DNA from 2 places in the Paenibacillus sp. FSL R5-0912 genome. Region 2 is predicted to be linked to the other one. Evidence: a T-box and tRNA genes for the amino acid it is inferred to sense, from the RefSeq annotation. Region 2 holds a T-box; the other holds one or more tRNA genes.
The links. The T-box of region 2 lies ahead of pheS (phenylalanine--tRNA ligase subunit alpha). A T-box ahead of a tRNA ligase gene usually reads a tRNA of that ligase, here a tRNA-Phe.
Positions count from the first base shown of each region.

Region 1: it encodes a tRNA-Phe, which carries the amino acid that the T-box ahead of pheS (phenylalanine--tRNA ligase subunit alpha) is inferred to sense. The anticodon was not compared.

Region 1 is NZ_CP009282.1:6,720,251-6,734,634, reverse strand. It holds gene R50912_RS28450 (GNAT family N-acetyltransferase) at 1-216, shown strand, start outside; gene R50912_RS28445 (DUF4097 family beta strand repeat-containing protein) at 254-2,179, shown strand; gene R50912_RS28440 (Fur family transcriptional regulator) at 2,305-2,736, shown strand; gene R50912_RS28435 (glycosyl hydrolase family 18 protein) at 2,916-4,637, shown strand; gene R50912_RS28430 (DUF2614 family zinc ribbon-containing protein) at 4,744-5,109, opposite strand; gene R50912_RS28425 (nucleotidyltransferase-like protein) at 5,241-6,116, shown strand; rRNA gene R50912_RS28420 (16S ribosomal RNA) at 6,549-8,106, shown strand; rRNA gene R50912_RS28415 (23S ribosomal RNA) at 8,495-11,423, shown strand; tRNA gene R50912_RS28410 (tRNA-Asn) at 11,487-11,562, shown strand; tRNA gene R50912_RS28405 (tRNA-Ser) at 11,566-11,655, shown strand; tRNA gene R50912_RS28400 (tRNA-Glu) at 11,686-11,760, shown strand; tRNA gene R50912_RS28395 (tRNA-Val) at 11,877-11,952, shown strand; tRNA gene R50912_RS28390 (tRNA-Met) at 11,987-12,063, shown strand; tRNA gene R50912_RS28385 (tRNA-Asp) at 12,068-12,145, shown strand; tRNA gene R50912_RS28380 (tRNA-Phe) at 12,165-12,240, shown strand; tRNA gene R50912_RS28375 (tRNA-Thr) at 12,261-12,336, shown strand; tRNA gene R50912_RS28370 (tRNA-Tyr) at 12,342-12,427, shown strand; tRNA gene R50912_RS28365 (tRNA-Trp) at 12,433-12,506, shown strand; tRNA gene R50912_RS28360 (tRNA-His) at 12,533-12,608, shown strand; tRNA gene R50912_RS28355 (tRNA-His) at 12,658-12,733, shown strand; tRNA gene R50912_RS28350 (tRNA-Gln) at 12,752-12,826, shown strand; tRNA gene R50912_RS28345 (tRNA-Gly) at 12,833-12,907, shown strand; tRNA gene R50912_RS28340 (tRNA-Cys) at 12,914-12,987, shown strand; tRNA gene R50912_RS28335 (tRNA-Leu) at 13,024-13,102, shown strand; partial or broken gene R50912_RS35380 (MFS transporter) at 13,257-13,547, opposite strand; gene R50912_RS36525 (hypothetical protein) at 13,468-13,695, opposite strand; gene R50912_RS28325 (TetR/AcrR family transcriptional regulator) at 13,864-14,384, opposite strand, start outside.
Region 2 is NZ_CP009282.1:2,127,366-2,141,749, reverse strand. It holds gene pheT (phenylalanine--tRNA ligase subunit beta) at 188-2,632, opposite strand; gene pheS (phenylalanine--tRNA ligase subunit alpha) at 2,978-4,012, opposite strand; T-box leader at 4,072-4,359, opposite strand; gene R50912_RS08965 (hypothetical protein) at 4,632-7,283, shown strand; gene R50912_RS08960 (efflux RND transporter periplasmic adaptor subunit) at 7,346-8,854, shown strand; gene R50912_RS08955 (ABC transporter ATP-binding protein) at 8,851-9,552, shown strand; gene R50912_RS08950 (ABC transporter permease) at 9,549-10,721, shown strand; gene R50912_RS33195 (diguanylate cyclase domain-containing protein) at 11,287-12,891, shown strand; partial or broken gene R50912_RS08940 (alpha/beta hydrolase fold domain-containing protein) at 12,963-13,388, opposite strand; gene pulA (type I pullulanase) at 13,458-14,384, opposite strand, start outside.

The DNA of each region.
Region 1 (14,384 bases), 3.1 Mb from region 2:
AGTCCGGATCATTTTCGCCAAGGGGTGGCGGGCAGAATGTTAGAATTTATCTTTGCCCGTTATGGGGAAATGGAACAGTTTATCGTATCAACGGGGAAGCTGAATATTCCGGCAGTAACGCTCTACACCAAACACGGGTTTATTCCTGCAGGTGTTGAAGAGGTAGCTCCGGGTGTGGAGCTGATAGAATTTCACCGGAGCGGCAGGATTGAATGAGAAGCGGAGCAAACGTTCTGAAAGGAGGAGTGCCGAGATGAATTCAGGTCAACATGATCATGAGAATAATCCCGTGCAGGATGAAGAGAAGGAAGCTGATTTGCAGGAAGCTGAAGCTGGCGGAGAACCTAAGGCCCCTTATATCCCTCCCCGCCAAAAGCGGCGTCCCCGCAAACGCAAATTTATAGCCGGCCTGCTGGCTGCAGTTATTCCCGGCATGGGACATCTGTATCTCGGGCTGCTCCGTAAAGGAATTTCGTTTATTTTTCTTATTCTGCTGGATATTGTAGCGCTACTGTACTTCTCATCTATCGGGATGCAGATCAATGTACCGCTTCTAATTTTGCTGGCGCTCCTGATCCCGGCATTGTACTTCTATAATGTGTTCGATGTGCTCCAGTCTGCAGACCGGATATTGCGCTTCCCTGAAGAGCATGACCCTGAACTATCGGATATGAAGGATTCTGCGAAGAATGCAGGGCGCCGGGTGAGAATCAGCGAGCCGGGGGTTTCCTTTGGTCTGCTGCTGCTCTTTGGCGGGACACTGCTCTTCCTCTTCCGCCAGAAGCCGCCCTGGCTTCAAGTGTTCATTGAGAACTCCGCTGGTGCAACCGTAGCGGTTCTGCTGATGATTCTGGGCCTGCTGCTGGGTGTACGGGAGATTGCTAAGGACTCAGGCGCACGTCTGAGCAAGGAACGGCGGAGCCGGCGTGTGGGCAGATACACTGCATCCGCAGTACTGATTGCTGTCGGAGTTCTGTTGCTCGTGGATTGGCGTGAAGGAACAGATTATATGATGCTGCTGCTGAAATGGTGGCCTGTCATTCCGGTATTATGGGGAGCGGAGTATTTGTTAATTCACTTCTTTTCCCGCCGCCGCAGCCAGAATGCTACTATTGCCAGAGCCCGTATGGACCTGCGCGGACTGTTCTCGGCTATCCTGCTCTCGGCATGCGTATTTATCGTAACGGAGCAGGAGCATTATCTGCATCTGTGGAACCGGGTTAGTCTTAATTTGACTGTAGCGGCAGTTGATTATGGAGAAGCTGAAGGAAGCCGTTATGAGAAGGCTCCGCTTATTGTTCCAGTTGAACTGAATACGTCTGGAATCAACATTGATGCGATTAACGGAGATATTCTGATCCACCGGGCTCCAGTGGAGGATATTGAGATTACAGCAACAGTCTGGGTGGATCAGTTGGACGGCGTACTTGCCGAATCCATAGCGGATCAGTCTTTTGTCGATGTGACAGAAGACACGACGATCAAGATCACTCCCCAGGGGAAGGCGTACGGTGAATCCGGCAAACGCCAGCCGCGGATAGATCTGGACATTTCCCTCCCCGAGGACCGCCGGTTTGATCTGGGGGTCCGTACGATGAACGGCGGTATTACTCTGCAGAACGTGGAGGCTATTTCAGATATTTCTCTGGAGACAGGGAACGGGGAACTTATTCTGCACCGTATTTACGGCAATGTAAAAGGTAAAACCCTCAATGGAGCAGTACGCGCCAGAAACGTACAGGGGAGTGTTGAACTGACTACAAGCGGTGGTGATATGGGGGCCTGGGAGGTTAGCGGGGCTCTGAAGCTCTCATCGGCAGTTGGTAATATATCGGCAACGGATAGCGGAGATGCGCTGGATCTGTCCACGAAGAACGGCAATGTGGAGGTAGCCGGAGCCAGATCGAAGCTGCATGCCGAATCTTTGAATGGCAGAATCAACATTCGTTCGAACGACTTCGGCGGAGACTGGGATATCTACAGTGCTGTCGGAGATATCGATCTCTACTTGCCGCTTACGGGTAATTATACGGTGGAGGGCTCAAGCGGGTACGGGGATATTGTAACGGACCTGCCGGGACTTGTAATCGACAAAAAAAACCTCTCCGGCCAGAGCGGAACGGGTGAGTTCAAGCTTCGTGTGGATGGAAACAGCAATCTAAATGTGAGCAAATATTGAATTAAGTAATTTTTATTATATAATAATAAATATAATGTAAGGACTTCGTTGACAACATTGAAAGCCCGGTCTTACAATTACATTAGAGTTATTATTAAGTTGTATAATTAAAGGCGGTGGCATGGATGGGTAGTGGCGTACAGCATGCATTGGAGCAACTGAAGACAACCGGTGTCCGTATTACGCCTCAGCGTCATGCGATTCTTACGTACCTGATGGAAGCGATGAATCATCCTACGGCAGACGATATTTACCGAGCGCTTGAGCCTCAGTTTCCCAGTATGAGTGTGGCAACGGTGTATAACAATCTTAAGATGTTTATAGAAGCGGGTATGGTCCGCGAGCTGACCTACGGTGATAATTCCAGCCGTTTCGATGCCAATGTGTCTGATCATTATCATGTCATCTGCCAGGAATGCGGTAAGATTGAGGATTTCAGCTATTCTTCTCTCCATGAGGTAGAGGAGCGTGCCGAATTGGCTACAGGCTTTAAGATTCATGGATTACGTATGGAACTGTATGGTGTTTGCAAATGCTGCAACGAGAAGCAGCACTAAGATATGGAATTGCAGGCGTGTAGAATCCGAATGCGGATTGTACACGCTTTTTTCTATGGAGCTGTTACAAAAATACAAAGCTTCCAGCAGTTTGGCGCAACCAATAGGGCCGCGATGTCGTATACTTAACAGAAGTGCTATCTGATTATAAATTTATCATACTGTTTGGAGGATATATATTGGACAGAAGACAGAGACAAAGACGCGTCAAAAAGCGTGGAAGTCTTTTTCGCCGCTTATTGGGACTTGTCATTATAGCTGCCGCAGCCTTTTGGGTTGTTTATTATGTATTACCGAACCGTCAGCATCTGGATCCGGATTGGAAGGGGCTGGAGAAGCCTGTTTTTGTTAAGGGAGAGCTTACCGGATACTCAGCCTCAGGTACAGGGGACAGCCTGCTATTACCACTGCCGCTATTACAGGAATACGTAGATTCATCTATCCGTTACGAGGAAAAGAGCAAGTCTGTGATTCTGTCGACAGACAGCAGTCTTTTATATATGCAGGAGGATTCAACAGCAGCAAGTTTGAACAATGAGCCCCTGCAGCTTCGTCTTGCGCCTGAAGAGAAGGATGGGGTGACATATCTTCCGGCAGATACACTGGAGGACTTATATGGCTTTGAGGTAGACGAGGATAGCAGTACCGGTGCCGTTCTGTTAATGACTGCCGGCGAAACGGTGCCGTTAGGCAAAGTGAAGGGTAAGGAAGGCGGACGGACCAAAGCGCTCCGCAGCGGAGACTCCGTACATGCGCCAATCCTTGCTGATATGCCGCCGGGAGCCACAGTGAGAATCTGGAATTCAGACATCAAAGGCTGGCTGTATGTGCAGCTGGAGAGCGGATATACAGGCTTCGTCAAGGCGGACGATATTCTAGCAGACGGGAATAGGACAGTAGTGCAGCAGCCTGTGGCTCCTACCCGTGCCGAACGCAGCTGGAAAGGAAAGCCCGTTAATATGTTCTGGGAGGCAGTCTACGAACGCAAGCCGAATCCTGCGAAATTTGCTGATTTGCCAGGAATTAATGTGGTTAGTCCAACCTGGTTCAGCATTATCGATGTTAATGGTAATGTACGCAGCCAGGCTGACAGCGCCTATGTAGAGTGGGCTCACACCCAGGGCATGGAGGTATGGGGACTGCTCAGCAACAGCTTTGAGGCAGACCTGACTACGGAGGCACTATCCACGTATGACAGACGGATGAATACAATTGTGCAAATGCTGAAGTATGCGGATCTGTACAACCTGGACGGTATTAATATCGACTTTGAGAATGTATACACCAAGGACGGACCTAATGTAACCCAGTTCATGCGGGAACTGAAGCCCATGGCACAGAGCCGGAATCTGATTGTCTCTATTGATGTAACACCGAAATCAAACAGTGAAATGTGGTCCTTGTTCCTGGATCGCCGGGCGCTTGGAGCCGTGTCGGATTTCCTGATTGTGATGGCTTACGATGAGCATTGGGCGGCCAGTCCGGTTGCCGGTTCTGTAGCTTCCCTGCCGTGGGTGAGGAATTCTATAAGCCGGATTATTGAAGAGGATGAAGTGCCTGCCGAGAAGCTGATTCTGGGGGTGCCATTGTACACTCGTATCTGGACCGAGAAGACCGAGAAAGGTGAAAACAAAGTAAGTTCCAAGGCCGTCAGTATGAATGCGGTTCAGGAGATACTTGCCGAGAAGAAGCTGACACCGGTTCTTGATAAGGAAGCAGGACAGAATTATGTGGAATACAAAGAAGAGGGTGCTCTGCGCAAAATATGGATTGAGGATAAAGTTTCGCTGGCAGCCAGAGTCGATCTGGCGCAGTCCTTCGGCCTTGGCGGGGTAGCCTCATGGAATCGGAGCTTTGCCAATCCGGAAGCGTGGGAAGCACTCAAAGCGATTGTTGAATAATGCTTAGGGGGATTAAATATAAAACGGGTGTCGTCCAGTAGAGGACGACACCCGTTTTTGTTTGTATTCGGCAGGAGATTATTTCTGTAAAGACATATGAATTCGATTATTGCTTCAATTGCTGGACTTCAAGTTCTTCAGCGGTAATTGTGGCTTGTGCAGGGTCCATCGTGAGGATGGTGTGACAGAACATACAGCGGTCCGTTTTGCCAAGCATTTTGGTCAGCTTATGGCATTCGGGACATTCCACCTGGACAGCACTGGTTGAGAGCATGCCCGCCCAGAAGTAGATGGCCAGACTGGCCATCATGGAGATTAGACCAATGACGAGACCGATAGCAGCGACAACCTTGCCTGCAGACCCCCAGAATACAATGCCTGCGGTTCCCATAATCATAAGGCCCATACCCAGCATCGTAAGAAGCAGTCCCCATGTACGAAAAGCGTTGATTTTGGCCGATTTAAATTTCATGAGTATTATCTCCTAACTGAAATATAGTTCGGTTATCCAGGAGGAACTGACATGAATATGTAGAATATCATTTATGTAAAGAGAATTATAACTGACTGGATGCAAAATCGCCAAATTTGATGGAGGGAAGTATGGAACTGTCCAATTTGACCCTATTAAGTGGGGAGACATTTGATGAGAATGTTCTTGGAGCCGTTGCTTTGCGGCAAAGAGGCAATGATACATTTCAGAGCGCGCTGCTGCATGACTTTGATATGATGGTGCTCATGCTGCATGAGGAACAGGAGACAGAGCGAATTATAACCCACACCATTGCCGGGGACCGGCGGACGCAATCCGTGCATGTGGGTCTATCTGCTTTGGAACGCGCTGTGATGGCAGGGGACAATAATGAACTCCTTACCAGTTTAATGTCCGGTGAGGTGATCTGGGACCCTAAGGGAATATTGGCGGAGATGCGGAAGGAACTCATTCAGTTCCAAGGTCCGCTGAAAGAGCGGGTATTGTTTATGGAATTCTCCCGGTTCCTACATATGTATGTGAAGTCGAAACGTTACCTTGAAGCAGGCTGTACTATGGATGCTTATAACTGCGTGCTGATCGCTCTGTATCATTGGGCACGTATTGAAGTGAGCGAGGCCGGATATTTTCCGGAGCCCGCAGTGTGGGGACAGGTCAAAAATTTGAATTCTCCGGTTCATAAGTTATATGAAGAACTGACAGTAAGTACAGAAACGCTGGAGCAGAGAGTCGAACTGATTTTGCTGGCCTGCGAGTTTGCGTTAATGTCAAAAATGGCGGATTGTTGCGCCATGCTGCTCCATATCCTGAGCAGCCGCAAGGAGGCTTGGAGTATCAAGGAACTTCTGCAGCATTCAGGACTGAGCCAGCTCCAGGCAGAGCTACCGCTTGTTCTGCGCAAGCTTGTATCGCGTTCATTAATTAGAGAAATTACTTCTTGGGCTGTAGAGGCCGGGGACGGACATGCAATTCGGTATACCCTTTAGTTAGGTGGCTGTCCACGGACATGAATAGACCTATAATAGAAAAAGTAAGCAGGAGGATGGAGAGAGGTAGTGTACTCTCTTTTTTTATTTGTTCCTTGCTGCATGAGCGCAGATAATGAGGGGAATATTTAGGGTTGACTAGGACGCAACTTATGTGATAAATTATAACTCGTCCCTCTGACATAACGATGCGCTGCAAAGCAGTCGTAAATCAGCCAAAAAAAGAAATCAAAAAAAAGGTTGACTAAAACGAGGGCGCTGTGATATATTATAAAGGTCGCTGCTGAAACAAATAACGGCGACAAAAGATGAGACATTGATCTTTGAAAACTGAACAACGAGTGAGTGGGAGATCGCTTCGGCGAGATCCAAAAAAGAGAATGAAAATTCTCGTCAGATGTTTCAAAATGAGCAATCGCTCTTTCTAAAACCAATTTGGAGAGTTTGATCCTGGCTCAGGACGAACGCTGGCGGCATGCCTAATACATGCAAGTCGAGCGGAGTTCATTTGAAAGCTTGCTTTTAAATGAATTTAGCGGCGGACGGGTGAGTAACACGTAGGCAACCTGCCCTCAAGACTGGGATAACTACCGGAAACGGTAGCTAATACCGGATAATTTCTTTCCTCTCCTGAAGAGAGAATGAAAGGCGGAGCAATCTGCCACTTGGGGATGGGCCTGCGGCGCATTAGCTAGTTGGTGGGGTAACGGCTCACCAAGGCGACGATGCGTAGCCGACCTGAGAGGGTGAACGGCCACACTGGGACTGAGACACGGCCCAGACTCCTACGGGAGGCAGCAGTAGGGAATCTTCCGCAATGGGCGAAAGCCTGACGGAGCAATGCCGCGTGAGTGATGAAGGTTTTCGGATCGTAAAGCTCTGTTGCCAGGGAAGAACGTCCGGTAGAGTAACTGCTACCGGAGTGACGGTACCTGAGAAGAAAGCCCCGGCTAACTACGTGCCAGCAGCCGCGGTAATACGTAGGGGGCAAGCGTTGTCCGGAATTATTGGGCGTAAAGCGCGCGCAGGCGGTCATTTAAGTCTGGTGTTTAAACCTTGGGCTCAACCTGGGGTCGCACTGGAAACTGGGTGACTTGAGTACAGAAGAGGAAAGTGGAATTCCACGTGTAGCGGTGAAATGCGTAGATATGTGGAGGAACACCAGTGGCGAAGGCGACTTTCTGGGCTGTAACTGACGCTGAGGCGCGAAAGCGTGGGGAGCAAACAGGATTAGATACCCTGGTAGTCCACGCCGTAAACGATGAGTGCTAGGTGTTAGGGGTTTCGATACCCTTGGTGCCGAAGTTAACACAGTAAGCACTCCGCCTGGGGAGTACGGTCGCAAGACTGAAACTCAAAGGAATTGACGGGGACCCGCACAAGCAGTGGAGTATGTGGTTTAATTCGAAGCAACGCGAAGAACCTTACCAGGTCTTGACATCCCGATGAAAGCATTAGAGATAGTGCCCCTCTTCGGAGCATCGGAGACAGGTGGTGCATGGTTGTCGTCAGCTCGTGTCGTGAGATGTTGGGTTAAGTCCCGCAACGAGCGCAACCCTTGACTTTAGTTGCCAGCAGGTCGAGCTGGGCACTCTAGAGTGACTGCCGGTGACAAACCGGAGGAAGGTGGGGATGACGTCAAATCATCATGCCCCTTATGACCTGGGCTACACACGTACTACAATGGCCGGTACAACGGGAAGCGAAACCGCGAGGTGGAGCCAATCCCAGCAAAGCCGGTCTCAGTTCGGATTGCAGGCTGCAACTCGCCTGCATGAAGTCGGAATTGCTAGTAATCGCGGATCAGCATGCCGCGGTGAATACGTTCCCGGGTCTTGTACACACCGCCCGTCACACCACGAGAGTTTACAACACCCGAAGTCGGTGGGGTAACCCGCAAGGGAGCCAGCCGCCGAAGGTGGGGTAGATGATTGGGGTGAAGTCGTAACAAGGTAGCCGTATCGGAAGGTGCGGCTGGATCACCTCCTTTCTATGGAGAATCGTCACCTGCAACGGTGACATTCAAATCGGAAGCGTAAGCTTCCACAACGAACCTTAGGGTTCAAACACTCACTCGTTGGTCAGTTTTGAGAGCTCAAACTCTCATCTTTAAACTGTCTGAATTTTCGAACATCACAGTCGTGATTGTACCGAAATTTCAGCACCTTGATCCTTGAAAACTGGATACCGAAACGAATTTGCGTTTTAGAACATCTTTTAGCTGAAACTTGTGTAAGCAAGTTGAAATAGTTATTAGTCATGCTGAGCGATGGTTTTGGATTATGAGCGACTTTTGGCTTTAAACAGACTAGCGGACGGATTCATCCGGAAGCGCTGTTTAAAACAAGATGAGCGAATGAGCCAATACCGGAGCGATTGGTTAAGCTAATAAGAGCACACGGAGGATGCCTAGGCGCCAGGAGCCGACGAAGGACGTGGCGAACAACGAAACTGCCTCGGGGAGCTGTAAGCAAGCTTTGATCCGGGGGTGTCCGAATGGGGAAACCCAGCTGTGGTAATTCGCAGTTACTCGTATCTGAATACATAGGATACGCAGAGGCAGACCAGGGGAACTGAAACATCTAAGTACCCTGAGGAAGAGAAAACAATAGTGATTCCGTCAGTAGCGGCGAGCGAACGCGGAACAGCCTAAACCAAGGGGCTTGCCCCTTGGGGTTGTGGGACGTCTCACATGGAGTTACAAAGGAATATGGTAGGCGAAGAGGTCTGGAAAGGCCCGCGATAGAGGTAAAAGCCCTGTAGCCTAAACTGTGTTCTCTCCGAGACGGATCCCGAGTAGTGCGGGGCACGTGAAACCCCGTATGAATCCAGCAGGACCATCTGCTAAGGCTAAATACTACCTGGCGACCGATAGTGAAACAGTACCGTGAGGGAAAGGTGAAAAGCACCCCGGAAGGGGAGTGAAATAGAACCTGAAACCGTGTGCTTACAAAAAGTCAGAGCCCTATTACTGGGTGATGGCGTGCCTTTTGTAGAATGAACCGGCGAGTTACGTTTAACATGCAAGGTTAAGTCGAGAAGACGGAGCCGCAGCGAAAGCGAGTCTGAATAGGGCGAATGAGTATGTGGACGTAGACCCGAAACCGTGTGATCTACCCCTGTCCAGGGTGAAGGTGCGGTAACACGCACTGGAGGCCCGAACCCACGCATGTTGAAAAATGCGGGGATGAGGTGGGGGTAGCGGAGAAATTCCAATCGAACTCGGAGATAGCTGGTTCTCCCCGAAATAGCTTTAGGGCTAGCCTCGGTGAATGGAGTGGTGGAGGTAGAGCACTGATTGGGTGCGGGGCCCGCAAGGGTTACCAAGCTCAGTCAAACTCCGAATGCCATTAACTTCTTGCCGGGAGTCAGACAGTGAGTGCTAAGATCCATTGTCAAAAGGGAAACAGCCCAGACCATCAGCTAAGGTCCCCAAGTGTGTGTTAAGTGGGAAAGGATGTGGAGTTGCACAGACAACCAGGATGTTGGCTTAGAAGCAGCCACCATTGAAAGAGTGCGTAATAGCTCACTGGTCGAGTGACTCTGCGCCGAAAATGTAACGGGGCTAAACACACCACCGAAGCTATGGCTAGATGCTTTGCATCTGGGGTAGGGGAGCGTTGTATGTAGGTTGAAGGTGTACCGTAAGGAGCGCTGGACAGCATACAAGTGAGAATGCCGGTATGAGTAACGAAAAGATCAGTGAGAATCTGATCCGCCGAAAGCCCAAGGTTTCCTGAGGAAGGCTCGTCCGCTCAGGGTAAGTCGGGACCTAAGGCGAGGCCGAAAGGCGTAGTCGAAGGACAACAGTTTGAAATTACTGTACCACCGTAATCCGCTATGAGCGATGGGGTGACGCAGGAGGGTAGTGACGCGGACTGATGGATGTGTCCGTCTAAGCAGTGAGGCTGATGTGTAGGCAAATCCGCACATCATTAAGGCTGGGCTGTGATGGGGAGCGAAAATTGTAGTAGCGAAGGTCATGATCTCACACTGCCAAGAAAAGCCTCTAGCCAGGAGAAGGTGCCCGTACCGCAAACCGACACAGGTAGGCGAGAAGAGAATTCTAAGGCGCGCGGAAGAACTCTCGTTAAGGAACTCGGCAAAATGACCTCGTAACTTCGGGAGAAGAGGTGCCTCGGTAGGGTGAATAGCCCGAGGGGGCCGCAGTGAAAAGGCCCAAGCGACTGTTTAGCAAAAACACAGGTCTGTGCGAAGCCGCAAGGCGAAGTATACGGGCTGACGCCTGCCCGGTGCTGGAAGGTTAAGGGGAGTGGTTAGGGGCAACCCGAAGCTGTGAACCGAAGCCCCAGTAAACGGCGGCCGTAACTATAACGGTCCTAAGGTAGCGAAATTCCTTGTCAGGTAAATTCTGACCCGCACGAATGGCGTAACGACTTGGGCGCTGTCTCAACGAGAGATCCGGTGAAATTTTAATACCTGTGAAGATGCAGGTTACCCGCGACAAGACGGAAAGACCCCATGGAGCTTTACTGCAGCTTGATATTGAATTTGGGTACGATCTGTACAGGATAGGTGGGAGCCGGTGAGGCAGGAGCGCAAGCTTCTGCGGAGGCGCCGTTGGGATACCACCCTGATCGTATCTAGGTTCTAACCTGGTACCCTAAGCGGGTACGGGGACCGTGTCAGGCGGGCAGTTTGACTGGGGCGGTCGCCTCCTAAAGAGTAACGGAGGCGTTCAAAGGTTCCCTCAGAATGGTTGGAAATCATTCGCAGAGTGCAAAGGCATAAGGGAGCTTGACTGCGAGACCTACAAGTCGAGCAGGGACGAAAGTCGGACTTAGTGATCCGGTGGTACCGCATGGAAGGGCCATCGCTCAACGGATAAAAGCTACCCTGGGGATAACAGGCTTATCTCCCCCAAGAGTCCACATCGACGGGGAGGTTTGGCACCTCGATGTCGGCTCATCGCATCCTGGGGCTGAAGTAGGTCCCAAGGGTTGGGCTGTTCGCCCATTAAAGCGGTACGCGAGCTGGGTTCAGAACGTCGTGAGACAGTTCGGTCCCTATCTGTCGTGGGCGCAGGAAATTTGAGAGGAGCTGTCCTTAGTACGAGAGGACCGGGATGGACGTACCGCTGGTGCATCAGTTGTTCCGCCAGGAGCATGGCTGAGTAGCTACGTACGGACGGGATAAGCGCTGAAAGCATCTAAGCGTGAAGCCCCCCTCAAGATGAGATTTCCCAACTAGTAAGACCCCTTGAAGACGACGAGGTAGATAGGTTGGAGGTGGAAGTGCAGCAATGCATGGAGCTGACCAATACTAATCGGTCGAGGGCTTATCCAAATTTCTTAGAGCGCAGATTCGTTTCGGATTCAGTTTTCAGGCGATCAAGCTTGATATGTATATTCCCTGATAGCTCAGTTGGTAGAGCACTCGACTGTTAATCGAGTTGTCACAGGTTCGAGTCCTGTTCGGGGAGCCATTTGGAGAGGTGTCCGAGTTTGGCCGAAGGAGCACGATTGGAAATCGTGTAGGCGCCACAAGCGTCTCGAGGGTTCGAATCCCTCTCTCTCCGTAGCTTTACTTTACAAGTAGTTAACAGCATGGCTCGTTGGTCAAGGGGTTAAGACACCTCCCTTTCACGGAGGTAACATGGGTTCGAATCCCATACGAGTCACCAATTTCTTCTTCGATTAATGGGATGAGAATTCCCTGGGTTCGTTGAAGCATAGGCATCGTAAGGAATACATCGCAATCTCGTAACGGAGTGGAGAGTATCTCATACGAGTCATATATGGAGGCTTAGCTCAGCTGGGAGAGCATCTGCCTTACAAGCAGAGGGTCGGGGGTTCGAACCCCTCAGCCTCCACCATCTATCTTTTAATAGAATAGATCTTTAACATTGACGCGGGGTGGAGCAGCCCGGTAGCTCGTCGGGCTCATAACCCGAAGGCCGCAGGTTCAAATCCTGCCCCCGCAACCAATTTGGAACCGTGGTGTAGTTGGCCTAACATGCCTGCCTGTCACGCAGGAGATCGCGGGTTCGAATCCCGTCGGTTCCGCCATCTTTATGAAAAAATGTTCGGCTCGGTAGCTCAGTCGGTAGAGCAAAGGACTGAAAATCCTTGTGTCGGGGGTTCGATTCCCTCCCGCGCCACCATATTTCTTACAACTTAATACGCCGGTGTAGCTCAATTGGTAGAGCAACTGACTTGTAATCAGTAGGTTGGGGGTTCAAGTCCTCTCGCCGGCACCATCCTCGGAGGCTTAGCGAAGTGGCCAAACGCATCAGACTGTAAATCTGCTCACGTACGTGTTCGGTGGTTCGAATCCATCAGCCTCCACCATTTTTAGGGGCATAGTTTAAAGGTAGAACAACGGTCTCCAAAACCGTTGGTGTGGGTTCAATTCCTGCTGCCCCTGCCAAGTAATATCCTATAAAATTTAATATGGCGATCGTGGCGAAGTGGTTAACGCACCGGATTGTGGTTCCGGCATTCGTGGGTTCGAGACCCATCGGTCGCCCCATTTCTTTTATAAGAGTTATAAGGCATTGCAATTAAATAAGCTTCATATGGCGACTGTGGCGAAGGGGTTAACGCACCGGATTGTGGTTCCGGCATTCGTGGGTTCGAGACCCATCAGTCGCCCCATTTTATTAAATCAAATGTTGGGGATTAGCCAAGCGGTAAGGCAACGGACTTTGACTCCGTCATTCATAGGTTCGATTCCTATATCCCCAGCCATTATATGCGGACGTGGCTCAGCGGTAGAGCATCGCCTTGCCAAGGCGAGGGTCGCGGGTTCGATTCCCGTCGTCCGCTCCATTTTTTGGTGCCATAGCCAAGTGGTAAGGCAAAGCTCTGCAAAAGCTTTATCCCCAGTTCAAATCTGGGTGGCACCTCCATTTTATTTTAGAATCAATTGTAAATAATATGTATATGCCGGCGTGGCGGAATGGCAGACGCGCTCGACTCAAAATCGAGTGGGAAACCGTGGAGGTTCGAGTCCTCTCGCCGGTATCTGCTAAAAGAGTTCATCAGAGATATTCTCTGGTGGGCTCTTTTTTCTTTTTATTTGAGCTGTATTCTCTTACTCCAGTTATGCGTAGAACTATCAAGATCCAGGCAATCTTTATCAGAACCAACAAATTGATTTCTAGCCGCACCTAGACCAACGATACCTCATGCCTGCCCCCACAGCTAAGGGAACACTAATACCGGAAGCTACCGCCCCGCATAGATTCAGGGAAACAGAATATCCCACTGTCCATAGTACCCATTTGCTGCGGAAACTCCCGTTTGATCAGGCTCGGAAGTAATACATTACATAGGGGAATAGCAAACCTCAGAATTGCAGTTCCAACATACAAGGTCACTCCGCCCGATTACGACTGAACAGCAATGGTCCCACCGATGTGAGGGGAGCACGCAAATTCGCTGCGATAAAAATAATTCCTACGATCATGAACCAGAGTGTCGCTTGCTTGCGAATACCGGTTCTGGAGACGGACAGCTTCCTCAGCTTTATGACCATCCTGATTGGCAATGGCTTGATAAATCAGGTCATAGGAGTCGAGATAAAAGCCGCATCTTTGCTTCGTTTCCAAAACCATGTTCTGACCTCCAGGCTCTCGAACTTATCGGTATGCTGAATCACTTTTCTTATTACTGACCCCAAAATACTGGAGGAGCAGACATAAGTCCCATCCCCTTGCCTGGTCTTCAGCAGAAGAGCAGAGAAGCGGCCCTCAAAAATGAGCGTCCGCTTCATTTTAAATAATTTATAATTCTTCGGAATAAAATGCTTTGGATACTGCCTCTGTGGCTTTATCAATAAAAGCTGCAACTTTACTGGGGCTTTCCTTCAAACCACTACTCACCCACTTTTTTATAATGGCTATACTGCCATGAGCGGCAAACGTATACCAAGACTCAAATAATTGTGGATCAAAATATTTTAATTCCTGCTTCCATCGCTCAATGGTTAAATCGTGACTGATATAAAGGATTCTTTCTAATAATTCTTTATCGCCATGCTCTGAGAACAGAACCTCACAAATCGTTTTATTCGCTTTTATATATTTACATAATTCATAAGATAGCTTTTCAGGAGTTTTAACGTCAGAAGAATTAATCCCAAGTTGCTTAATTTCTTCGTAAAGATCATTCTCGATCGTTGAAAGAAGCTCAAACTGATTAGCATAGTGTGAATAAAAGGTGTTGCGATTAATGTTTGCTTCGCTGCAAATGTCGGTCACTGTAACTTTATTGATAGACCGTTCTGTCAAAAGCTTCAACAAGC
Region 2 (14,384 bases):
CTCCTTTGTATGTGTGCGGATTCTAAGCTGATTTCCTTACTGCTATTGTAGCGTTATTCCTTAACCTTTGGCAAAAAAACGTGTTCATTTCATAGATTTAAACCGGACTCTGTACTTCACAAGGGTACAGCAAAGCCGCAGCGAATCGGTTTCTAAATGGATTCGCTGCGGCTTTGCACAATTCCTGCTATTTTCTTAATTCTGCGCCAAAAGTTTGCTCCAGAGCAGAAACGACTCTGTCATGCACTTCCACAACCTCTTCATCGGTAAGTGTACGGTCCGTATGACGGTACAGCAGCGAGAGGGCTACGCTCTTCTTTCCAGCTTCCATTTTGCCGCCGGTGTAGACATCGAACACTTGCACATTCTGCAGCAGTGTTCCGCCATGTTCACGGATGGAAGCTATCAGGTGCCCTGCAGGAACCTCTGCGTCTACTACTACCGCAATATCCCGTTCCATCCCAGGGAAGCGGTGAAGCTCACTGTACTGTAATTGGGCGCGCGCCGCATCATAGAGCGGCTGCAGCAGCACTTCAGCTACAAAAGTATCCTCCAGATCCATCTGTCGCTGAAGCTCCGGATGCAGCTGTCCGATGGTACCGATCTTATCACGGCCTTCAGCCTGCAGCAGGTAGACGGAAGCAGAGCGTCCCGGATGGTAGCCTTCAGGAGCATCCCCTTCATAGATTATGCGGTCCGTAAGGCCAAGATGGGCAAATACAGTTTCAAGCGCACCCTTAAGATCGAAGAAATCTACAGGCTCAGCCGCTACATTCCACTGCTTGGCAGCACGTGTGCCGCTCAGCAGCAGTCCAAGTACCGGCAGCTCGTTCGGCTGGCGGGTAAGCACTTCTTCATCGGTGAAGAAGACATTGCCGATTTCGAACAGCGCCAGATCGCCTTGACGGCGGTTAGTGTTATAGAGGGCAATGTCCAGCAGCTGCGGCAGCAGGCTGGTACGCAGCACGCTGCGTTCCTCACTCATCGGCATCGCCAGCTTCACGGAGAGCTTGCCGTCCGCAAGTGCCGGGAAGAGCTTGCTCTGTTCCGGCTGGATGAAGGAATACCCCATAACCTCCTGATACCCGCCAAGGGCCAGCAGGCGGCGGAGCTCACGGCGCAGGAACTGCTCTCTGGTGAGTGCCCCCGGTGTAGTAGTTCCTTCAATAAGGGTTGTCGGGATGTTGTCATATCCGTACAGGCGGGCAATCTCTTCAATGAGATCCACATCATAGCTGATGTCGCCGCGCCGCGTGGGAACCTGAACTTCGATGATTCCCTGGGCAGCATCACCGCACTTGAAGTGCAGACGGCCGAATAGGGTCTTCACTTCCAGCAAAGACAGCTCGGTACCCAGATATTGATTCAGCTTCTCCAGCGACAGGGTCAGTACTTTCTCCTCAGTAGAGACACTGCCTGCCTCAACAATACCTTCATGCACAGAGCCGCCGGCATAGCGGGCGATCAGGGCAGCCGCACGGTTAAGTGCAGGAATGACGGCATTCGGATCGACTTCCTTCTCGAAGCGCTGGGAAGCTTCAGAACGCAGACCCAGCTGACGCGAGGTCTTGCGTACAGTCCCGCCGTCGAATTTGGCGGATTCCAATACGATATTGACGGTATTTGCTGTAACCTCAGTCGATAATCCGCCCATAACGCCAGCCAGGCCGATAGCTCCTGACCCGTCAGCGATGACAAGCATCTGCGGCTCCAGCTTGCGCTCCTGGCCGTCAAGTGTTGTCAGCAGCTCACCTTCATGAGCGAACCGTACACCAATCGTTCCGCCTGCCAGCTGATCGCCGTCAAACGCATGCAGCGGCTGTCCGTATTCCAGCATTACGTAGTTGGTGATATCGACGATATTATTGATCGGGCGTACCCCGGCCGCCATCAAGCGGTTCTGAATCCAGAGCGGGGATGGAGCTGTCTTCACTCCGGCAATATAACGCACAGCATAATGGCTGCAGTATTCTTCATTTTCAATATTGACAGTGATGGAATCCGCTGCCCGTCCGCCTGCTTCCACAAGCTCTGCCGCTGGATCTGCCAGTTGCAGGTCACGGCCCAGAATTGCGCTCACTTCATAAGCAGCACCGATCATGCTCAGACAGTCGGAGCGGTTAGGCGTCAGGTCGAAATCCAGGATTTCATCGTTCAGGCCAAGCACCTTGAGGATATCCTGGCCGACTTCTATATTCTCAGGCAATACGAGAATACCTTCCTGCAGCTCTTTGGGCAGCAGCTTGTCGTTCAGCCCCAGCTCTTTGGCCGAGCAGATCATCCCCTGCGACAGCACGCCGCGCAGCTTAGCTTTCTTGATTTCCAGTCCGGGCAGCTTAGCGCCAACCAGTGCGACCGGAACCTTCTGTCCCGCTGCGACATTCTTGGCACCGCAGACAATCTGCAGATCCTCGCCCTGTCCGGCATCCACGATGCAGATGTTCAGCTTGTCGGCGTCCGGATGCTTCTCTTTGGATTTCACATAGCCGGTTACGATTCCGGAAATCCCTTTGTTACGGCGTTCAACTCCGTCAATCTCAATGCCGGCGGTAGTGATTTTGTCCGCAAGTTCATCAGCGGTCACCCCGTCCAGCGATATATAATCAGCCAGCCAGGCGGTTGATACTTTCATTTTCGCACACTCCTTTTGTTTCAGATGTATTTATCTCTCCATGCCGGCCTATGCTTGGCGCGCGGGAGCGGATCTAAAACAAGCCACGATGCCAACTTCGTTCTATTAAAATTCCTGTAAAGCAGTGTTCCTACAGAGAATATTTGGACTTCCGGCCGCTGTTGTCCCCAGATTTCTTTATTTATACCGCTCTTCGCGGTTGAAATCCGGTGACAAAGGCGGACGCTGACGCTCCTACAGTTCCAAAATCCCCCTCCGGTCCTTCTATTACAGTCATTTCTATAGAACAGCCGTCATCGGCTTGCCAGTATCCAATCCCACGCACCCCGCACACCCGCCAAATCTCTAAATCCCCTTGAACTGCTTCACAAAACCCATATCATTCGTGTAGAAGTAGCGGATGTCATCGATTCCGTATTTCAGCATCGCGATCCGTTCCGCACCCATACCGAATGCGAAGCCGCTGTAAACTTCAGGGTCGTATCCGCCCATCCGCAGCACATTCGGGTGAACCATACCTGCACCAAGGATCTCCAGCCATCCACTCTGCTTGCAGAGACGGCAGCCTTCGCCGCCGCATTTGAAGCAGCTTACATCCACCTCAACGCTCGGCTCGGTGAACGGGAAGAAGCTCGGACGCAGGCGGATGCCGGCCGTAGGACCGAACATCTCTTTCATGAACTGCTGCAGTGTCCCCTTCAGGTCGCTCATCCGGATATTACGGCCGATGACCAGACCTTCAATCTGATGGAACTGGAAGGAATGGGTCGCATCGTCATCATCGCGGCGGAACACTTTGCCCGGACAGATGATTTTGACCGGAGCTTCGCCATTCATAGCCTGCATGGTGCGGACCTGCACCGGAGAAGTCTGTGTGCGCATCAGAATGTCTTCCGTTATATAGAAGGAATCCTGCATATCACGGGCCGGATGGTTCTTCGGCAGGTTAAGGGCTTCGAAGTTGAAGTAGTCTGTCTCCACTTCCGGTCCTTCTTCAATCTGGAAGCCCATCCCGATGAAAATATCCTCGATATCCTGGATCACCCGGCTCAGCGGGTGAACTCCGCCCTGCGGCAGGCCGCGGCCCGGCAATGTAACATCAACCTTCTCCGCATTCAGACGGTTCTGTGTTTCCTGCTGCTGGAAGAGCTCCTGCTTCGCGCCGATGACCTCTTCAATGGCACTGCGTACCAGGTTGGCCACTTGGCCGATCACCGGACGTTCCTCTGCGCTGAGCCCGCCCATACCGCGCAGAACTTCAGTAAGCTCACCTTTTTTACCAAGGTATTTCACGCGCACATCATTCAGAATCTGCGGATCGGTTACCTCCTGCAGCTTCGCCAATGCCTCGGCCTTCAATGCTTCCAATTTCTCTTTCATGCCTTGTACTGCCCCCTTAAATCTCGTATTGTTCAACAAAAAAAGGCCTTTCCTCCCGGTAAAGGGACGAAAAGACCGTGGTACCACCCTTGTTAGACGGCTGCAGCGCTTCCCTTAAGAGCAATATTCCCTCTTTCGGTGCGGTGGAGACCTGTCTCACTTTAACAGAAATAACGGTCTGCGGCCGGTATCCCCTACTGTCTCCCTCAAGGCGAACCTGAGTGGAATTCAGGGAACTGCTCCGGAGTGAACTTCGGCAGCTCTGCTCTCTTAGAAACGCTCTCAATCTGCGGCGCTTCCTCCCTGTAAGCCAGGCACTGCGTACTTTTCTCCATCAATGCATTTATGCGGATTGTGTCAAATACACTCGATCTTCCAGTTCAGAAGATATGTCTATTTATTATATGCAAAAACAGCGCTTTTGACAAGTTGCACAATTTTAGGTTAATTTTTATCTTCCTTTAAGCTTCCTTTAAGCTTCAGCACCGTTTGAAGGGCTTTTTTTCAGCAGACGTTCAGCCGGATTTGATATTTTCCCTATTGAGAAAAGCCTAGCTGTCCTTATTTTGAATGCGGCAGCTTTGGGATCGTATCGGCTTTTATACAGGGAGGGAATTTCATGCTTAAACGAAGAAAGGCATTTGTCCTGCTGTTACTCAGTACATTTGCTGCAAGTCAACTCGCGGGGATCGCGGGAACCACGGCGTTTGCTGCCCCGGCCAGTACAGCCACTGCCAAAACAGCGGCCACAGTAACGGAAGTCTCCACACTCACCGGTCTCAGCGCGATTAAGCTCGGCACTACGCTTAGTGTGAAGCTGAGCCATGTAGGCATTCAGAGCCAAACCGGAGGTAATATTCTCACCTATACACTCACTTATACTAACAATGCTGGCAGTAGCGTCAATCTGGTGAACTATTTCTCCAAGATTGTGACTACCGGCGGCAGCATCATCAAGGGAATCCCCGTCACCGCAGACAGCACTACCAAGAAGATAGCTGCGAAGCAGAGCACCAGCATTACATATTATGCGAATATCGGAACAGCCGCCTCGGTCAAAGGGCTTAAAGTCAACATGTACGGCTGGAACTTCAGCTCCGATAATTATGAACAGCGTATAGGTACTTTTACCGTTCCGTCTAACTATTCGCTGTCCGCCCTTAAGGGTGAGATCCGCAAAGTTGAACTAAGCAGCATTCCGGTCAACACCAAAGCTGAATCTGTGCAAATCTATAAATATAACGGCAAGGTCTATGCCAAGGTTGGACTGAGCTTAACAAATCTGGGCACCAAGGTGCTTACAGACCCGGGCTACAGCCTGTACCTGAAATCCTCGGGCGGCTCTACCTTCACGCTCACGCTGGATGACAGCAGCTCTGAATACAAGATTCAGCCTCAGGAGAAGAAGACGCTCTACTATATGACTGAGATTCCCTCCTACATGAACGTCACCAAGATGACGCTGCAGATCGCCAAGCTGGATGAAGGGCTGAAGCTCTATCTTCCGGTCTCCTCCTATTCCCTTCCTGCTGCGGGTACAGCTGATTTCACCGTGGCGGCTGGCTATACCAAGAAGATCTCCATCAACAGCAATATTGTAGACATGAAGCTCGCGGACGCAAGTGTGCATGCAGACAATGGCAACGCCGTGTGGAGTTATCAGCTCACCCTTAAAAATGCCGGCACCAAAGCAGTGACTTTACCTGCGTATGAGCTTGCTGTCAAATCCGCTGAAGGCTATACCTTCCCGGTAACAACGACTGCGTTCAGCTCCCTTACCTTGAAGCCGCTGGAAGAGAAACTGATTGAACTAACCGCCAGCGTTCCGCTTGAACTGGGTCAGGATACGCTCGAACTGCAAATGGTTGCCCCTGCGGGCAGCAGCACCAGTACCACCACAAGTAGCACCAGCAGCACCAGCAGCAACGGCAGCAGTGAGAGCAGCAGCAGTTCAAGTAAAGTAATACTGCCTGTAGCCTATTTCAAAATCCCTTATTCCCTTTCAGGCAATACTCACATTTCTACAGAGAACAGCATTACCAACAGCTACGGCACCTTCGGCGTCACACTGAATTCCCTGCAGCGTCTGCCATGGGGCAGCGAAGATATCGTACAGGCTAAGGTCAGCATCAGCAACCATTCCTCCAAAACAATTACTCTGCCTGCACTTACCGGTGTGCTGAAAGTGGATCAGACGGATTTGAGCTCGTCCTCGCAGCTGTACACGGAGAGTACCGGCACGGTTCTGGCGCCTGGAGCCAGCATGCAGGTCTCGGTGCTTGCCCGCGTGCCCTATACGCTTGATTTCAGCCAGGCCCAGATTATTCTGCAAGAGATTTCCGGCACCAGCACTACCCAGTTCCTCTCCCTTGGCACTACGGACGGGCTTAGCAGCGGTATTACGCCTTTGGCTGCAGGTGAATCGTTCAAGATTACTTCGACCGGTAAAAAAGCCAGCGTGAAGGAACGTTCAACCCTTGTATACAGCGGAACCAGCAATAACCTCATATACAGTGAAGTAGAAATGAACAGTGAAGAAACCCGGCAGACTGATCTCTCCCGGCTGTATGGACAATTCAAAACCGCAGACGGACAGTATTTCGAGGCAACTGCGGTCCAGTCGGAGAGTTCCACGAGTCCGGCAGGCAAGACCCTGGTTACCTTCTGGGCTAACATACCGGCTGCCGTTGACACAAACGGCCTTCAGCTGTATATCAGCCAGGGGATTGCAGACGGTAAGCTGACTTCAGCCGGAACTGCGGCTACAGCTTATGTGAATACATCAGCACTGACACTGGCTCCTGTGGTGCCTGCACCTGCTTCCAACCTGACTTCTGTATCCCTGTATCCTTACACACTGGCCATTTCAAATTCCACAGGCACTATTACATCAGGCACCACCAGTCTTGCATTGGCGTTTAACTACAATCTCTCGCGGGATACAACTTACCAGATGGGAGCATTCGACCATAAGCTGATTCTGCACATCACTGACCCGTATGGACAATATTTCGAGAAAACGCTGTCCCTTGGAACGGATTTGGCAGTAGGAACTTATGGCTCCTACACAACGACCATTACCAACTCACTGTTCAAGAACTTAAGCGGAGGCACTTACAAGCTCACTCTGTACGACGAATTCCAAGGCCAGCGGAGAGAGCTTGGCGGACAGGTCTACTCCATCGATGTTGTGACCAAAGCAGCTTCAACTACGGATACCGGCACTACAGCGGCCGCAGGTAATGGAAGCACCGAAGCAAGCGGTTCTTAAGATTCTCAGGTACACCTATTACATCAGGGCCTTATATTATTTGAGTAAGATGGAGGATCGGAATGAAAAAGAAGAAGAAAATGATTATCGCCTCAGCCGTTGTTGTTATTGCTATTGCAGGAATTCTGGGCTATGTATTGTGGCCGGATCAGAACCCGCAGGTCAATGCCGCTCCAATGAATACTTCTATGGTGACCAAGGGAAATATCCTCGTCGGTGTCTCCGGCTCCGGCTCAGTTTCGGCAATCAACAGTGAGAGCATCCGCACCAAAGAAGCCGGTGAAGTGGATACAGTCATGGTTAAAAAAGGCGATGTCGTCAAAAAAGGCGATGTGCTGATCACCTTTGTGGCGGGCGATTTCGACGACAAGCTGAAGGAAGCCAACAAATCGCTGGAGAACCTCAAAACAGAGCTTACGAACAAGCAGGAAAACTACAAAACGATCGCGATGAATAATGCTACAGATGAAGAGCTGGAATCGGCAAAAACAGCCATTGATAAAGCCAAAAGCGATATTGTAGATCAACAGGATTCCATTGCTGCCATCTATGAGGATATGGTTCCGCCAGATCCGTTAACGGCTCCTATCGACGGAACGATTACAGCTGTAAATATTACGGACGGCGAACAGGCTCAGAATGGTACAGAGCTGTTCACCATGACTGACTACGTTAATTTGAGCGTAACGGTACAGGTGGATGAACTGGATATTCCTCAGATCAAACTGGATCAGGTGTCAACGATTACGCTGGATGCGCTTGAGGATAAAGAGTTTGCCGGCAAGGTTATTGATATCGCCAAGGAAGGAACCTCCTCAAACGGCGTCTCCCTGTTCAATGTCACAGTAGGCTTGAATGACTCTAAGGGAGTACTGGTCGGCATGTCCGCAGAAGTCGCGATTACCATTGAAGAGAAAAATGATATTCTGACCGTGCCGATCGAGGCGGTATCCGAAGTGAACGGCAAATATTACGTGAATGTGCCTGTGACCGAAGGCGGGGAATCCGCGGCAACGGACAGCGGTGCGGCAAGCAGTCAGGCTCCGAGCGGCGGTGCGGTGGGCGGCCAGATTCCTAGCTCTGATGCGGCAGGCGGTCAGGCTCCGAGCGGTGATGCGGTGGGCGGCCAGATTCCTAGCGGTGATGCGGCAGGCGGTCAGGCTCCGAGCGGTGATGCGGGTGGCGGCCCACCTAGCGGTGAATGGCAAGGCCGAGAAGGTCAGACAGGCGTCCGGGGCATGCGCAGCGGCGGTTACGGCGGCGGTGAATTCCCGGGCGGCGTATCCGGCGGCAGAACCGCAGCAAGCTCAGCATCCGGCCAGAAACGGGTTGCCGTTGAGGTAGGTATTCATAACGAGAGCAATATCGAAATCGTGAGCGGCTTAAATGAAGGGGATGAAGTGATCATTCCAACTGTGATCTCTACAGGCAACACCTCCACCCAGCAGACACAGATGCAAGGCGGTATGGGCGGCAGCTTCGGCGGCGGAATGACCGGCGGCTTCACTGGCGGCGGCGCTGGCGGCGGAATGACGGGCGGCGGCTTCTCCGGAGGCGGTGGCGGACGATGAGCACCTCCGAACCGTTAATCCGGGTTCAGAACATGCAGCACAGCTATACAATGGCCGGAGAATCAATGGTGATCCTCAAGGACCTGACCTTCAACATCGAATACGGTGAGTTTGTTGCGATCATCGGACCCTCAGGCTCGGGCAAGTCGACCCTGATGAACATGCTGGGGTGCCTGGATGTCGCGAATGAGGGTAATTATTTCCTGGACGGCCAGGAAATCCGCAAGCTGTCCGACAACAAGCTGGCCCAGATCCGCAATGAGAAAATCGGCTTTATCTTTCAAAACTTCAATCTGCTGCCGAAATTATCGGCAGTAGAGAATGTGGAGCTGCCCCTTATCTACCGGGGAATGTCTCACCGGGAACGCCGAGAGATTGCCCGCAATGCTCTGGTCAGTGTGGGTCTGGAGAGCAGAATTGATCATCTTCCGTCCGAGCTGTCGGGGGGCCAGCAGCAGCGTGTGGCAATCGCCCGCGCCCTTGCCGGCACCCCTCCTATCCTGCTTGCCGATGAACCGACTGGTGCGCTTGATTCCAAGACGGGCAAGGAAGTTCTGGAGATGATCAAAGCGCTTAATGAACAGGGACATACCATTATTCTAATCACGCATGACCTCGAAATCGCCGAGCAGGCCAAACGGATCATCCGCATTCAGGACGGGGATCTCGTGGAGGATCGGAAGGTGTCCCACTCATGATGCTGTATCAGAGCATGAAAATGGCTTTTAAAAGTATTCTCAGCAGTAAAATCAGAGCCTTCCTCACGATGCTGGGCATCATTATCGGTGTATCCTCCGTAATCGCCCTAGTCTCGGTAGGCCAGGGAACGACTTCGCAGATTACGGAATCCTTAAGCTCTCTTGGAACCAACCAGCTGACGGTTAACATTATGGGACGCGGGGCGACGACTTCCTTAACCTACGAGGAAGCTCTGGCACTTGGAGAGATTGAAGGGGTGGAGAATGTATCTCCTGTAATCACGGGGAATGTTACCGCCAAGAATGGGACCGAGAACGTTTCAGTATCCGTTGAAGGGATAACACCTGCCTATGAGGAGGTCCAGGATTTCCATGTGCAAGCCGGACGGTTTCTGCTGGAGATTGATACAGAGTACCGTCAAAAGGTAGCCTTGATCGGAACAGATACGGCTGAAGATCTGTTCGGCACGGATGACCCTGTAGGTCAAAAGGTACAGCTCAATGGAAGCAGCTTCAAGATCGTCGGTCTGCTGGAGAGCAAAGGCTCAACCAGCGGCGGCTCCAGCGACGAGAAGATTCTGATTCCTATCTCAACCGCTGAACGGTTTCTGCAGAGTAAGGGAGTCCGCTCCATTACGATCACAACTACTTCCAACGATAATGTGGAGGATGTGAAAACCGAGCTGGAGTCTACTCTCGATGCCAAATTCAGCGGTGCGGAGAACTCCTACTCTGTCTTCGATTCTCAGGAAATGCTGGAAACGGTGAACGAGACCAGTGATACGCTCTCTATGGCACTTGGCGGCATTGCCGGTATATCCCTGTTCGTCGGCGGCATAGGAATCATGAATATAATGATTGTCTCCGTTAACGAGCGGACGCGGGAGATCGGAATCCGCAAAGCGATCGGGGCCAAAAAAATCAACATCATGATGCAGTTCATGATTGAGTCTGTAGTCTTAAGCGGAACAGGGGGCCTGATCGGAGTCGGGCTGGGGCTTGGTGCCAGCTGGGCCGTGGGGAAATATACAACCATGAATGTGGCGACATCCTGGAACATGGTCCTGATCTCCTTCACATTCTCCCTGATCATCGGGGTTGTCTTCGGAATGATCCCGGCTAACAAGGCAGCCAGAATGCGGCCAATCTACGCGCTGCGAACCGAGTAGCCTTCCTGTATTAACGAGCCTGGTTATATCATATTTACTCTATCCGTCCGTCTCAGATTGGTTGAGGCTGGCGGATTTTCCTGTTTCATCCACCCTTTCCGGGTAAACTAAGCCGTTTCAGCAAAATTAACTTTTAATTAATCCCGGGAGGGGTATCGTTTGCAATAAATGTGGGTAATAGGTCTCAAGGGTAGAATACTTATAGTAGTTAGTTATACATATATCTTCGTAAAAGTAGCACGTCATATGTCTCAAGCAATTTCCTTCCCGGTTTCCCGGTTCGCTTGACGACCCGTAGATCCGGCAGCAGGAGATGATGAGGCTTATTATTTTTTTCAGCAATTGCTCTCTATGAAGGTAGTCCTATATACTGGTGAAAAGAAACCGCGGTTAAACCGGGATTTTTTCTTTCATTTCCCTCCTTCTTCCCCTGCTTTTAGGACTCGCTAACATAATCTCTCTTTATCTGCCAGCAAACAGCCATTTGCCGCATAAGGATAAGTTCCGCATGCACCCAAGGTACACCAATGAGATTCGTAAAGTTCTATGCGGGGAGAGGATGACAGTGGCAGTTTTTTCCGAGATCACAAGTACACGCAGATTAATCCTATTATTCACCTCCATCTCCGTAATTCTGGTTGGCATCAGTGTTGCCTCCCTGTTATATCTGAATTATACGATGAATAAACTATCGGATTCCTTATACAGTGATGTATACCAGAACTCCGAGCTTGTGCTGAATGCCGACCGTGATCTGCATCAGTCTGCCATCGCGCTCCAGACTTCCCTCAGCGGCAATATAACGGATGCGCAGCGCAGTGTGCTCTCTCAGGAGTTCGAGGACAATAATGCCCAGGCGCAGCAGCGGGTCAGCACTGCCCGTTATAATCTGGATTCTGTAGAGAGTCCATACAGTGGAATGAAGCAGAGTGAGCTGCTGCTGGATGAGCTGGGAAGCGAGCTGGAGCAGTTCGAGACCTCACTTAAGCTCTGGAAGGATAACGGAAGGGGACTGATCTCGCAGCGGGTCCAGAGTGATTGGAACCCTGCGGCCTACTCCCCGCTGGCCGTACATACCCAGCTCACCGAGGTAAGGGGGACGCTGGATACCGCCGAGGATCTGATCGACAGCTATGCCCGGCAGGTTATTCTAGAGTTCAAGAATCTGAAAAGCTCGCTGTTCGCCGTCTATTCAGTATTCCTGTTCCTGCTTGTCCTGGTTATCATTTATCTCTGCCGCAGACTCATATCATTGCAGAATGAAATGCTGGAAGAGAAATCACTATACCAGCTGATCGGCGAAACCATGTCCGATTTCATTATTTTGACCGATCACAATGGCCTGATCCTGTACGCATCCCCATCTCATTCAAGTGTACTTGGGTATGTTCCAAGCAAGGGCGCCCCTCTCTCCAATTATATCCGCGAAGCCGAGATTTCCTGGGCCAAGCTGAAGAGTGTAGTTCAGGCTTCACCGCGGATTTCCGAGCTGCGTATGCGTTCGGCAGAAGGGCACTGGGTATGGCTCGAGACCAAAGTCACACCTATTCCGGGAAGCCGGGCTTTCCCTGCACAATTCATGCTGGTATCGCGTGAGATTACCCAGCGCAAGCAATATGAGGAACGGCTGCACAAGCTGGCCTTCTATGATCATTTGACTGCCATTCCCAACCGGGCCCATTTCAAAATGTACATGGAAAATCTGATTAACCAGCCGGAGGAGCGCCGGCAGGAGATTGCCGTAGCCCTGCTGGATTGCGACCGGTTCAAGCAGCTGAATGATACGCTGGGGCATCTGGCAGGGGATGAATTCCTGCAGTTGCTCTCACGGGAGCTGCAGCAGACCGTTAAGGGCTCAGGCCAGGCGTTCCGCATCGGCGGTGATGAATTTGCGGTGGTGTTGCACCGGTTCACAAGTCCGGAAATGCTCGATGAAATGCTGGCGCGTCTGCTCCAGCTGTTCAATAAATCCTGGTCGGTCAACAAAGGCTCCAGCTTCCATACTTCTGCCAGCATTGGTGTAGCCCTCTATCCGCAGCATGGCAGCAGCATCAATGATCTGCTCCGCGCCGCTGATCTGGCCATGTACCGCTCCAAGAATCATGGCGGCAATGAGGCCAATCTGTACAGCGAGAATGTGGATGAAGAATACACTCGCCAGCCGAAATAGCCTAAGCCATTCAGATAGAGGGGGCGCATTCCTTAGCGAATGCGCCCCCTCTATCTGTTATGCTGAAGAAATCAGCTGTTCATTTGTATTTTGTATAAGGCATGTTTTAAAGCCGTGCAATATTCTTTCACAACTCTTTGGCTGATCTCCGCAGAAGGAAAGTATTCTTCAAACCCATGAAAACATCCGGGGTACAAATGAAATTCAGTCGGCACACCCGCCTGCGTGAGCCTTAACACATACTGAATGGTTTCATCGCGAAACGGATCTAAGTCACCGACGCAGGTGTATGTGGGCGGAAGTCCTGACAAATCGTCTGCCCGTGCCGGAGCGGCATACGGGGATTCTTGGCCTTGTTCTCCTAAGTACATTTCCCAAGCCAATTGGCTTTTGGCTCTGTTCCATACTCTGTCATCTGTTATTTCGTTACTGGACCTTGTAAGGAGCTGATCGTCAAGCATCGGATAGAGGGGCATTTGAAACATAATCGGAGGGCCGGTGTGCCTTATAAAAAGAGCTGACCTGTCCTTCCCCCGGGGGACGGAACAGATCAGCTCTTATTCTATCTAACTGGTTCGCTGCAGCGGATCAGCCGCCTCACCGTCGTGCTCCAGCTTACGTTCCCGTACGGTTACTTTCAACACCTGCTCCTCGCTGCCGGAGCAGTCGATGAAGCGGTCTCCGGTACCGTCCTTCTCCTCCCAGTCATTCAGCCGGAGGATGTACCCGATAGACGCTGTGCCTGGCAGCACCTCGATCCGCGCTACTGCGTGACCGTCCTCCATGTGCTGGAAGTCCCGTTGTCCATCCTGAATGCCTGTACCCCATACCCAGAGATTCCAGCCCCGGTAATCGCCGTCCGGCCGTTCATAATGAACTTCCACTACCTTCGATCTCGGTTCAGGCTCGCCGTATTTATCGTAGAGCACCATCATCGACAATCCGGCAATTTCAACATTGCCGTTCTCCGTCTGCCGGAAAGCTTCCGCTCCAGCATGAGTATGATCAACAACGATATTCCAGCAGCCGGAGGATTCAGGCAGACACTGGGTTACCGGTTCCATATTTGCATTGTAAATCACTACAATATTATTCCATACATCGCCGCCGGCATGATTCTTCAGCACATAGGCAATGACTCCGCTGTCACAGCGCAGGAACTCAAGACTGCGCTCAATCTCCTGACGTCCATGCAGCCGGAAAGCCGGATGTCCCCGCCGCAGCTCAATCAGACCTTTGTAATATTGATATACGGGAAGGAACTTCTTCTTGTTCTCCCAGCGGATGGCATTGATGCAGTCCGGACTGCGGTAGCTGTTATGGTCACCGTATTTGCTGCGCAGAAGCTCATCTCCGGCGTGCAGGAACGGTATTCCCTGCGAGGTCAGGATAATCCCGTTAGCCAGCAGAGAACGCCGTACAGTCTCATTCTCCAGCACATCCAGGGTATCAATCGCGAAATACGGATCAGCCTGCTCCACAGCGGTTTCCAG